One region of the Virgibacillus proomii genome, then DNA from elsewhere that is predicted to be linked to it. Evidence: riboswitches for the same ligand, from Rfam matches in the RefSeq annotation. Region 1 holds a riboswitch; each other region holds the start of a gene.
The links. A riboswitch is a leader RNA that binds a small molecule or an ion and turns the genes downstream of it on or off. The one in region 1 is predicted to bind thiamine pyrophosphate.

Region 1 (3,191 bases):
AGGTGATTAGATGAGAGATAAGAGAAAACGTAAAATACATTTCGTAGGATATCTTATTTTCTTGGTTTTACTCTTCTTTTGCTATTTTCTTTTACCTGGAGAACAATTTTTAATTTCTCTATGGATATTAATTGGTTTACTTGCAGTGTTTAACATTTATTTGTTTTTTGTACCTTCTGATGATAATAAAATGTGACTGATACGTAATGGAAGATATCCTGTTGTAAGGTGTGCGTAAGAATCTTACTTCACGAGTTATAGGGAATACAAAGAAGGCTAAGTGGGAGATAACGGCAGCTACATCCCGATTCGTTTAGGTTGACAGAGAGAGTAGGCTTCGATAGCGATACAGCGAGGTTTTTCAAGACAGAGTATGCTTTGATAGCCACATCACGATTTTCCAAGGAAGGAAAGCTTCGGTAGCAATACATCAGGACTTTTAAAGGAGGACAAGGAAAACTTCAACAGCGACATATCGTGGTCAAGGTTTAGCCTGTGTTTTACTTCTCAATAAGGGATGCAGGAAAAGACTACTGAATGAATACATTATAAGGAGGATCTCTTCTAGCTCACCCTCTTTTCGTTCATCTTTTTACTCGAGTATTTTACACCTTCCGATATACAGTATCTTTATTCAACCGTTAGATTATCCATTCGTAACTTTAGGCTGAACTCTTCTTCTGTTAACTAATTTGATAATTGCTTATCTCCTTTAAATTAATAGAAATCTTACTATTGCATCCTTTTACCATCACAAGGAAAGAAATAGCCTCTTTTACATGAGGATGGAATTTTATAGAAACAAAGAGAACGTCTAATTTAAGCAGCATACAGATAAAATATTCCCCATATAAAAGCGGAATTAGAAACGGGTCGTCTTTTGGAAAATGCTTGATTAATGGACATGAATATGGCATAGTTACTAATGGATAAACAAAAAATAAACATAAGCGTTGTAGGGGAACCAGTGTTGCTGGTTGAGATTGTATCCATAAGATACTAGACTCTTAGAACCTGATCTGGGTAAAGCCAGCGTAGGGAACATGTTTTGATTAGCAATAGTTGCATGTGCGAAAGCCCTAGGTGTACGAAACCACCTAAGGCTTTTTTTACGTGAGGAAGAAGGAGTCGACGTTTTAGTTTAGCGCAACCAGGCAGGTCGCCAGTGTACGTCCGTTTTCGATTTTATACCTTACATAGCTATGTTTGTACAAGGAGGAAATTATGTTGAAGAGACTCATTATTTTTGCCCTTATCACTGCTTTACTTACAGCCTGTAATACAAATGGAGAAGAGAAGAAGAAAAAAGGTGATCAAGCTAAAGAACTAAAAAAAGTATCTGTAGTTTTGGATTGGACACCAAACACAAACCATACCGGACTATATGTAGCGAAAGAAAAAGGGTATTTTAAAGATGAAGGACTCGATGTAGAAATTAAGATGCCTGGAGAAGCAGGAGCAGACCAGCTAGTAGCATCAGGAAAAGCAGATTTTGGTGTTAGTTATCAGGAAGGAATTACAGAGGCACGGGTTCAAGATATTCCGATCATCTCCATTGCAGCAATCATTCAACATAACACATCCGGGTTTGCTTCGTTAAAAGAAAAAAACATTACGAAGCCAAAAGACTTCGAAGATAAAACATATGGAGGATGGGGTGCTCCTGTAGAAAAAGCGGTACTCAGTTCGTTAATGAAGCAAGAAGATGCTAATGTGGAAAAAGTAAATATTGTTAATATGGGGGAGACGGACTTTTTTACAGCTGTAAATCGAGATATTGATTTCGCTTGGATTTATTACGGGTGGACAGGAGTAGAAGCAGAGCTCCGAAATGAAGAATTAAATATGATTTACCTCACAGATTACTCGGAGAAACTAGATTATTACACGCCTGTTTTAGCAACAAATGAAGACATGATTAAAAAAGATCCCGAAACCATTAAAAAATTTTTATCGGCAGTAACAAAAGGATATGAACTAGCGATTGACAATCCAGAAGAAGCCGCAAATATTTTAATCGAAGCAGTTCCTGATCTTGATGAAGAACTGGTAAAAGCAAGTCAAAAATGGCTAGCTGATAAGTATCAAGATGATGCAAAGAGATGGGGAGAGCAACAACTGGAAGTTTGGGATAATTACGCATCTTGGATGTATGAAAATAAATTATTAGATAAACCATTAGATAGTGAAAAAGCATTTACCAATGAATTTTTACCTAAATAAATATTAAATTAACTATTCAAAGGAGGAATCGTCATGGCCAATTCCCTTGTGAGCATTCAGATTATCCCAAAAACAAAAAATGGGGAAGATGTTATACCTTATGTAGATGAAGCAATTGCAATTATTGATCAAGCTGAAGTCCGTTATCAAGTCAATCCATTGGAAACGACAATGGAGGGTGAGTTATCCGAGTTATTAACTGTCATTGAAAAAATGAATGAGCGAATGACTGAACTTGGATGCCCAAGTGTAATTTCACAAGTAAAAATATTTTATCAGCCTACAGGTGCTTCGATGGATAAATTAACGGAGAAGTATCGCTAATGAGGAAGAAATTATTAAAGGGATGGCGGCCGGTTTTGGTCCTCATCCTTTTCATGCTTAGCTGGGAGTTTATCTGTTCTTGGTTTCATGTACCTGAGTGGTTACTTCCTGCACCATCAATTATTTTACAAGAAGCGATTACAGGCTGGTCAGACTATGTTCATCATTTAGTCTCGACGATTCAGTTAACGATTGTTGGATTTTTAGTCGGCAGTAGTGTTGGTATTTTGGTTGCTGTTTGTCTCCATCTTATACCTGGGATGCGCGAGGCCTTTTATCCAATTTTAATTATTTCCCAAAATATTCCAATTATCATCTTGGCACCATTGCTTGTTATTTGGTTCGGATTTGGAATATTGCCTAAGATAATTGTTATTATACTAGTTTGCTTTTTTCCTATTACCATTGCTGCTCTTGATGGATTTCGGCAAACAAGTGAGGAATTAAAGCATTATATGCAAATGGCAGGTGCAAATAAACAGCAAATTTTCTTGAAGCTGGAGTGGCCATATGCACTGCCCTCATTATTTAGTGGATTAAAAATATCTGCCACGTATAGTGTGATGGGAACGGTCATTTCAGAGTGGCTAGGTTCTAGTGAAGGTATCGGATATTACATGACTTTAGCCTCTTCTTCGTTTCGG
Region 2 (3,191 bases), 590 kb from region 1:
GACAGAAAAGGAAAAACCAGCTATTCAAGAAGCGACCGATGTCATCGTAAAAATTACCAAGACAACAATTTGTGGTACCGATTTGCACATTTTGAAAGGGGATGTACCAGCAGTAGAAAATGGTCGTACCCTTGGTCATGAAGGTGTCGGGATTGTCGAAGAAGTAGGAGATTCTGTTAAAAACTTCAACGTTGGCGATCGAGTTATTATTTCCTGTATTACATCATGCGGTACTTGTGACTATTGTAAAAAGCAAATGTACTCACATTGTGAGAATGGCGGCTGGATTTTGGGTCATTTAATTGATGGTACACAAGCGGAATATGTTCGCATTCCATATGGTGATACGAGTTTATACCATATGCCTGAGGGTGTTGAGGATGAAGCGTTAGTAATGTTAAGTGATATTGTTCCAACTGGATTTGAAATCGGCGTTCTTAAAGGAAAAGTAAAACCTGGTGATACAATTGCAATTGTTGGGGCAGGGCCAGTTGGTTTATCAGCACTGTTAGGAGCACAATTTTATTCTCCTTCCGAAATAATTATGATTGACCTTGATGACAATCGTTTAGCTGTAGCTAAAGAGTTTGGTGCAACAAAAACGATTAACAGTTCAGATGGAAACGTAATTGAAAAAGTAATGGAGTACACGAATCAAGTAGGAGTAGACGTGGCGATGGAGGCAGTAGGTATCCCTGTAACATTTGATATCTGTCAACATATTGTAGCACCGGGTGGCCATATTGCAAACATGGGTGTACACGGAGTGAAAGTGGATTTAAGCCTTGAAAAGCTATGGATTCATAATATTACCCTTACAACAGGTCTTGTAGATACAAATTCCACGCCGATGTTACTAAAAACCGTAAAATCCGGAAAGATTCAACCTGAGAAATTAGTGACTCACCGTTTTAAACTTAATGAAATTATGAAAGCTTATGAAGTATTTGAAAATGCTGCTAAAGAAAAAGCATTAAAAGTAATCCTTGAAGCAGATTAATTAGTTAAATAACAAACGCTATTAAAAATTCAAGATTCATTTTAAAACTAAATATTAGGATGAAGCATGAATTTTATTCTTTTCGTTTTTATTGAACATTAAGTTAAGCACTTCACATTTATACTGCATAACAATAAAAATCTAGACAAAACAAAAAAGAATCCTATATAAATTCAAAGTCAATGAATACCCCATGGATAATTCACACTCCATGGGATTTTTCTTAAAAAGCCTGTCTATTTTGTAATAAATACGAGTTCTTACCCACTATTATTAAGTGTTTTTTTTCACGTCAAGCAAGAAAAACATTTTCCGAACAGTGTAATTCACTAGTTTTAAACCACTTAATTATTCCTTCAAATTAATAATTTTCGGATAATATGGTTGACTTTAGTTATCATTATGTTATGCTTCAATTGTAGTTAGCAATATTTCTGCTAGGGGAGCCTTCAGTGGCTGAGACAAAGACCCTTAGAACCTGATCTGGTTAGCACCAGCGGAGGGAAGTGGAAAACTGCTTAAGGATACTATCTATCTATGTGTTTACATATAAATTCTATATCTATGTTCACAGATTGATTGCCTTATTAAGCTTATCCCTTTCCTCCTCGATCAAGTTCAAAAACATATGAATGAGGAGGAATTTTTTATGCCATTTACAGACACATTACGTGAAGCAACTACAGACAGCTGGAAACAAAGTGTAAATCATCCATTTGTTAAAGGAATAGCACAAGGTGATTTACCATTGGATATTTTTAAATATTATATTCTTCAAGACATTTACTATTTAAAACATTTCGGAAAAGTACATGCGTTAGCTGCCACTCAAGCAGAGGATTTCCAAGTAACTGCTATGCTGCTAGAAAAAGCAAAGGGTACTGCACAAGCAGAGTTAACTGTTCATAAGCAGCATGCAGAAATATTGAACATTACTGATGAGGATATGGAAAATTTTAAACCGGCTCCAACAGCGTATGCTTATACAGCGCATCTTTACCGAGCTTCACTCTCCGGCAATCTTGGACAAACGATTGCCGCTCTTCTGCCGTGTTACTGGCTATATGCAGATATTGGCAAAACATATCAAGATGCTGATCCTTCTGAAAAAATTTATAAAAATTGGATTGATACCTATTCTAGTGAATGGTTCCATAAGTCTACGAAAGAACAAATTGATCTATTAAATCAAATCGCTGCTAACTCTAGCGAAAAGGAAAAAGCTAAGATGAAGGAACAATTTATTATCGCCAAGGAATATGAGCTTGCATTTTGGGAAATGGCGTATACCAAAGAAGATTGGTTTTCTAATCGCCAATCGCATCATAGCATAGTACAACGGCATAATGAATAAAAGCTAAAAGCGCGTCCTTATGACGTCCCAAGCTAAAACGAATCACTTGGGACGTTCTTTTAATTTTATTATTTCCTCGATATCCAAATACGTAACTTCTACAATTAATTGAACACCAATGCCCTTCTCGTGCAAACTTTTCCTTCCTTTCTCATAGGAAATAGGTAGCTCCACACTTCCTCTGCATGCTGTATCCCATTTTTACATAGTAAGCTACAGTGCGTGGATTGAAATATTCGTAAGCTTGTAGATTGTACTGACTCATTCTCCCTTGACTTTTATGCATTATTGTCTCAACTTCCATAAGTTCTGTTGCGACATTTACTTTTTCCGCTTTCTCGTTTGAATTAAAATACTATTTTAGAAGTCTCTATGATAAGGATAATAAGTCTATCCTCATCATCTCAGTTTGAGTACTGATATATATTCTATAAAAAGCACAATTAAAACACCTGTGATCCTCTACTAGAATTAAGCAAGGTATCACAAGTGTAATCTCACTAATATTAAATTCATCTTAACTTTCCCTATTGTCAGCACTGGTACATCATGTATTCTAAATTTAAAAGCATGAGAATTTCAATCATCCTTCCCTTAAACATTTAAACTGAATACAAGCAAAATAACGAATTCATTCTTATTCCAGATTGACAACTACAGTTACTGTTTTAACCAATTCTTGAATTGCATACGCAGGACCCTCTTTCCCATTTCCGCTTTCCTTCACACCACCATACGGCATCTGGTCAGCACGATAACAACAGGTGTCATTAATTACAACTCCTCCAACATCGAGTAAATATGGAATCTGATAAGACAAATTTAAATCAGATGTAT
Region 3 (3,191 bases), 730 kb from region 1:
CGAAGTTCATGGATCATTTCCGGCCAAATTTCTTGATGACGATTCATATATTCCTCGTGCTTATCAGGATAAACTGTCATGACAAAAGCTTTTCTAATCATTCAACATCATCCTTTTTTGATATTTTAAAAAGAAAATGAACGCCTCATGAGAACGATTACATTTTACTTACATGTTAATCATAATGCTAAACAAACAAAAAGTCAACACATATTAGTTTTATTTATATTTGTTTATTTGTTTTTATGTTTGATTTTATTGTTTTTGGTTTTTAACGAGGGGCAAGAATTATACCACCTTTTTATTTGGTTATGTATATCCATTGCATATAAAAATAATTTCTCACATTCGACATAACGAATAATATCCACACGACAACGTTTCGTGAAGGAAAACAAAAGCTAAAAACGCTCGGTTAACGGCTTACAAACTGAATACCTGGCGAGATAAAGAGAACTTCATTTAAAGAGTTTTTTCCCTGTCTTGAAAAATCACGGCACTTATTCAAGAGGCTTTCTCTTCCTTGAAAAATCGCGGTGTATCACTACGTAGCAACTCTGTCCTGTCGACTCGAACAAATCGGGGACTTAGGAGCCGTTTTTCTCATCAGTACTCAAAAATCATAAGCAAATCTTTGAAATGAGAAAAATACGGATTCTTACATTCGGGATAAAGAAAACATGCTTCTAAAACAGAGGGGTGTTGACGCCTGTGAGCGGCAAGCCCACTTTTAGTCGGTTTTCCATTAGATTCCAACCGATGTTAGCTTATCGTAGGAAGGTGAGCACGGTAGTTTGATCGCTTTAGCTAAACAGCAGCAAGCGAACTACTTTCAAAAAAAGTTTCACCATGCGAAACGGATATAGCATCGAACTGTTCCTATAATTTCCTTTTGTCATCTAAAATTTATTATTGTACTTTTGGTATTTTCCACTGTCATCCAACAATATAAATAGTTAATATACAATAAAATTAAAAACCTTGAGAGACTAGGAGTCAATCAAGGTTAAGTTTGTTTCTTATCCTTCATTTTTTACAATTTTAGCGCATTATTCGCTTTTGACGTTTAGCTAATCAACAGTAGTATTTTCATTTAGGAAACTTTTTCCGATTTATTCCTAGAACTGCTATTCTCCATAATGATTCTGGGAGCACTGGCTAAAACAGCAACCAGTATAACAGAACATAAAACAAAAGCACCTAACATGGTCGTTCCATTTGCTACTAAGGAATAAATAACTGGGGACATACCATCTGGTGCATACTTTCCCCAAAAAACAACACCAGCTATAAAATGCCAAAAGTAGCGAGCGAGACTGCCTACCAAAGTTGCTAATACAATCCATGCCAATGCCGCTTTTTTATGCCCATTTTGAAAGGACTTTTGAATAACAGTGTAAAAAAGCCCGCCAAATCCAACAAAAGCAAACGCAATAAAATATTCTATCATAAACTGAACTGGTGTTACATAGACCGCATCTCCAAATACTACTTGTAAAAGTCCCCATAAGAAACCGGATAACAGCCCGGCTACTACCCCTCTGCGAAATGCTAGAATAAAAATTGGTACCATTGCAAAAGAAATGGAAATTGCTGGTGATATCTTAATAGAAGGCAATATGTCTAAAATAAATGCAAATGCTGCAAAAAAAGCTACCTCAATCATCACCAATAGTCGTAAATTTTGCATCAAAAATACTCCCCTTTCATGATATGAAACCTCAAGGAGAGCGTAGTGATACACGTTAAGTGTTGTATGTGTGAAAGATTTTATTTATCCCATGATGGTATGGCAAAAGCAACTTACTTTTACGTATTAAAAATAAAAGTAGACTGTACCTATGGGATAAACATAATCGTCGTTTTCCACATCCCTACGCTAGTACTAACTAACAGGTTCAAAGGGTCAGAACAGAGTTGTTCACTCTCAGCAAAAAAGCTCCCCTTGTGGTTTCTAAATATATTTTATTTTCATTATAATAGATAAACTTCTTTATGAACAGTGTTTTAGGTTTTTTTATTAAGGTTATTAAATATTTTTGTAGATAAAAGAAGGGACAATTCAGACATAAATGCCAACGATTAAGTCTTGGTATTTATAAGTAATCTCGACTTGTAGCTATCTACTATCAAACGTGCATAAACACAAATAGCTAATCCTAGTTTTAAAAAACATAAAAACCCTGGAAACATTACTTTAGAGACCAGTGATAAAAAAAACAAACTAGTGCAACCAAATCTTTAATCAATCATGTGTATTGTTTCTCAAAATAATTTTGATACTCCCCACTTATAATTTGTTTCCACCACTGCTGATTATCGATGTACCATTGAACTGTATGAACAATTCCGGTGTCAAAAGTAAAAGTAGGTTTCCAACCTAACTTTTCTAGTTTAGAAGGATCAATTGCATACCGTTTATCATGACCTAGGCGATCTTTTACAAACTCAATTAATTCTTCTGATTTACCTAAAGTTTTTATAATCGTTCTAACAACTTCTAAATTAGTTCGTTCATTATGACCACCTATATTATAAACCTCCCCATTGGCACCCTGATGTAATACAAGGTCAATGGCTGCGCAATGATCATGGACATGTAACCAGTCACGAATATTTTTTCCATCGCCATACAGTGGAACATTTTCATCGTTAAGTACTTTCGAAATGGTTAAAGGAACCAACTTCTCTGGGAAATGATATGGTCCATAATTGTTGGAACAGCGTGTGATATTCATTGATAGTTTATAGGTTTCATGATAGGAACGGACTAATAGATCAGCGGCTGCTTTACTTGCGCTGTATGGACTATTCGGCTGAAGAGATGTTTCCTCTGTGAAAAATTTTGTTGAATCAAAATCTAACTCCCCATATACTTCATCTGTAGAGACATGGACAAACTTCGAAACATCTACAGCCTTTGCAGCATCTAGAAGGATTTGGGTGCCTAATACATTTGTGCATATGGAAATTTCTGGTAGGGATACTTGTCTACCATAAATTGCACGAAGTTACCACCTATAAATCCAGCTCCACCAGTCACTAGCACTTTCTTCGTTATCATTTTTATTTTACCCCTTGATTTAATTCATTCAGGTAATAGGCTAAAGCTTCTTGCCAAGTTGGTAAGGTAGTAAAACCATTTTCGATTAATTTAGCTTTAGACAATCGTGAATTTTTCGGTCTAATTG
Region 4 (3,191 bases), 440 kb from region 1:
TTTTCTATAACCCCACCCCCTAATTGAAGGGCTGCTTGTTTAAACGCTTCACACACTCGTGTAGATTCTACATGCCCATCCTCTTTTATATACAATGCTCCTACCACTTTAGACGGTAACGACAGAAACTTCTCTTTTAATTCTGCTCTTTCAAGCCATTCTAATTCAGAAAAGGCTAGTTGTTTTTCCAAGAGCTTTTGAGCTTCACTTTCTTCAAAGCTACTTCTAGCATACCAAAAGAGGTAAGTTGTATATCGATGGAAGTAAGCTTATACAATTCCTGCCTTAAACTTTTATATAAATCTCTGCTTTCCTTACAAAAGCGATAAAACTCCCCAGAACGTTTATTTTCTGTGTGAACACCAAGCATACCTGCAGCGGCCCGAGTTGCTTGGTGACCACTTTCTCCTTTCTCCATAACCGTTGCAGATACGCCATTTTTATTTAAATAATAGGAAATACTATGTCCAATTACCCCTCCGCCAACAATAAGTACTTCATGATGATTGTTCACTTTTACTAACCACCTCTCTTAGTATCTTCACAGCTTCTAGTGGATTTTCTTGAGAAAAAACAGCTGACATAACAGCTATTCCATCAGTATTCACTTGTGCTAGTTCTTCAATTTTTGTTACATTAATGCCGCCAATTGCTATAACCGGAAGATAAACAGAGGAAATAATTTTTTCTAATTGCTTTATTCCTCTAGGCTCCATTCCTTTTTTACTAGCAGTAGCATAAACATGCCCATACATGACATAATCTGCACCATTTTGCCCTGCCTCCACAGCTTTTGGTAAAGTATGAACAGAAACACCTATCGTTAATGATGGAAATAGTTGTTTAATTTTATTTACAGGCAAGCTGTTTTCCGGTAAATGGAGCCTGTTTACACCTGTTATGGCACAAATTACAGCATGTTCATGGATACAGAGACGGTCCTTAGGCACTCCGGCAGCTAATAAACGATTCACAAACGCTAAGTACGCTCGCGGCGATTTCTGCTTTTCTCTTAAAATAATAAAATTAACATAAGGAGCGATAGCTTGCACCGTTTTTATTAACTCCGCTTCTGCCATTTTTCCATCAGTAACTGCAATTAGTTTCATACTACACCTCAGTGTTTTTCTTATACGATAAAGCCTAAAGTTTTATACTTTCCTGTAGTAAAATAAAAATGCCGCTTTCTCCGGTTTAGGAAAAAGCGACATACATAGTCATAGATTCAAAGACTAATTTAAAGATACTAGTCAACTGTCACTTTCCTCCGCTGGTACTTCATCCAGATCAGGTTCAAAGAGTCCCAACGTCATACGTTGATCTCAGCCATTATCCAATGGCACCCCTAGTGAAAATATATTATTATTAAATATTTTAGAATATTACTTACCCATACTTTACATGATTATAAGTGATATGTAAAGTCATTGCTATTATCGTAATTTTTCACTAAAAAGTCTGGCTATGAGAATTGCAATTTATTAGCCGACTTTACTTATACAGTGAAGCTAGAACGCTCATAATATAAACATTTCCCATAGAAGGTTATTTATAAAAGTCGGTAAGAAGCGCGAACGAAATTCTTCGTACATTAGAATGTATAAAATTTTAGCGTGAAGTTCATTCAACGTATTTAAAAATTTTTAAGTTCAAGTATAAGTGCAGCTCCCACGTGGGAATGGGTCTTGAGGAAGCTATATGAGTGCTCATATAACTAAATTAATAAAAGCTCTTCTACTAAAAGCGCCCACGTTCTGTAGGAAATGAAGCAGTCAATACACAAGCCCGCTATCCAAAACTGCGCCGTCTCGAACTTCAACTAAATAGAAGATGCTCGTGTCGACTTTGCAACATAGATGCTTGAGACCTTTGTCGACCTTGTCCCCTTTTATCCTCCTTTTTGAACACCCTTTAAAACTGTTTTCTAAGTAAAGGTTTGTTATACTAATTTCATAATGATCTTTAAGGGGGATGAACATGAGTCAAACTTTAGTTGAACAATTTGCATTTAACCGAAATATGCTATTAATGGAAATGGATAAACTGGATGAATCTCTCATCGATGTACAGCTAGAAGGATTAAATAACACCATCCGCTGGCAAATCGGACATATTTTAACCGTTGCTGAACAATTTTTATTCGGATTTCCTAATCAGTCAGCTCATTTACCGGAAAACTATGTTTCCCTATTTGGAAATGGAACAAAACCAGCTGATTGGCCAGAGGAAGTACCAAGTCTAGCTGAACTAAAAGATCAACTCAAAGACCAACTAAGACGGGTTATGGACTTACAGCCTGATTACTTTGCTACAAAATTGGAGAAGCCGTTTTTAGGGCAGGAAACGATTGGCGGTCTAGCAAAAGTAGCTGTTTTTCATGAAGCAAATCACAGTGGTCAATTACATACAATGAGACTGATTGCAGGATCAAAAGCGCAAGCGCTTAGCTAGTAACGTTGTACCAACGGCAGAGCTTCTGACGGGATAAAGGAACTTCATTCAAGGAGTGCTTTTCTCCTTGAATGTTAGTACCGCAAGGGTATGACCTAAAGGCCTTTGAACGAATCGGGGATTTAGGAGCCGTTTTTCTCATCATGTTCGCAACATCATTTGCATATTTTTGAATTGAGAAAAGTACGGATCCTTACATCCGGGATAAAGGGAAACTTCATTCAAGGAGTGCTTTTCTCCTTGAATGTTAGTACCGCAAGGGTATGACCTAAAGGCCTTTGAGCGAATCGGGGGTTTAGGAGCCGTTTTTCTCATCATGTTCTTAATATCATTTGCACATTTTTGAATTGAGAAAAGTACGGATCCTTACATCCGGGATAAAAGCAACATGCCCCTACAACAGGGGAATGCTGACACAACATTCTTAGGGAAATGTTTACACATGCTTTTTCCTTAAAAATTGCTTTCGTATTTTTTTCCATATTATCCAGTAGTTGACCATTGATTTCTTTTCGTTCTTCTTCCGTTAGTAACCGTTTTTCTTTTTCTACATATGCTAACTGCCAGTTTCCTAACTGAAGTCCAAATTTTACAATTTTAACGTAAGGAACTTGAAAAAAGTTTTTCACCAAAGAATATCTTTAAATCTTCTTCCATAAAACCCAGTAAATAAGCTGACTGTGATTGATCACCATTCATCTTAAAGGGAGATCCTTCCCCTTATAAACTCAACTCTATCT

Region 2: another riboswitch for thiamine pyrophosphate. It lies ahead of tenA (thiaminase II); the one in region 1 lies ahead of BN1066_RS13920 (ABC transporter substrate-binding protein).
Region 3: another riboswitch for thiamine pyrophosphate. It lies ahead of thiT (energy-coupled thiamine transporter ThiT); the one in region 1 lies ahead of BN1066_RS13920 (ABC transporter substrate-binding protein).
Region 4: another riboswitch for thiamine pyrophosphate. It lies ahead of BN1066_RS12165 (thiamine phosphate synthase); the one in region 1 lies ahead of BN1066_RS13920 (ABC transporter substrate-binding protein).

What each region holds. Positions count from the first base shown of each region.
Region 1 covers NZ_FUFN01000010.1:1,372,046-1,375,236, forward strand. Annotated here, with positions in the region: TPP riboswitch at 948-1,058, shown strand; gene BN1066_RS13920 (ABC transporter substrate-binding protein) at 1,225-2,223, shown strand; gene BN1066_RS13925 (thiamine-binding protein) at 2,257-2,547, shown strand; gene BN1066_RS13930 (ABC transporter permease) at 2,547-3,191, shown strand, end outside.
Region 2 covers NZ_FUFN01000010.1:783,585-786,775, reverse strand. Annotated here, with positions in the region: gene BN1066_RS11500 (zinc-dependent alcohol dehydrogenase family protein) at 1-1,000, shown strand, start outside; TPP riboswitch at 1,430-1,522, shown strand; gene tenA (thiaminase II) at 1,650-2,354, shown strand; gene BN1066_RS11490 (aldehyde dehydrogenase family protein) at 2,992-3,191, opposite strand, start outside.
Region 3 covers NZ_FUFN01000010.1:644,704-647,894, reverse strand. Annotated here, with positions in the region: gene rhaM (L-rhamnose mutarotase) at 1-101, opposite strand, end outside; gene thiT (energy-coupled thiamine transporter ThiT) at 1,094-1,690, opposite strand; TPP riboswitch at 1,855-1,956, opposite strand; partial or broken gene BN1066_RS10930 (dTDP-glucose 4,6-dehydratase) at 2,250-3,064, opposite strand.
Region 4 covers NZ_FUFN01000010.1:936,894-940,084, reverse strand. Annotated here, with positions in the region: partial or broken gene thiO (glycine oxidase ThiO) at 1-514, opposite strand, end outside; gene BN1066_RS12165 (thiamine phosphate synthase) at 498-1,109, opposite strand; TPP riboswitch at 1,246-1,357, opposite strand; gene BN1066_RS12160 (DinB family protein) at 1,978-2,451, shown strand; gene BN1066_RS12155 (hypothetical protein) at 2,766-3,080, opposite strand.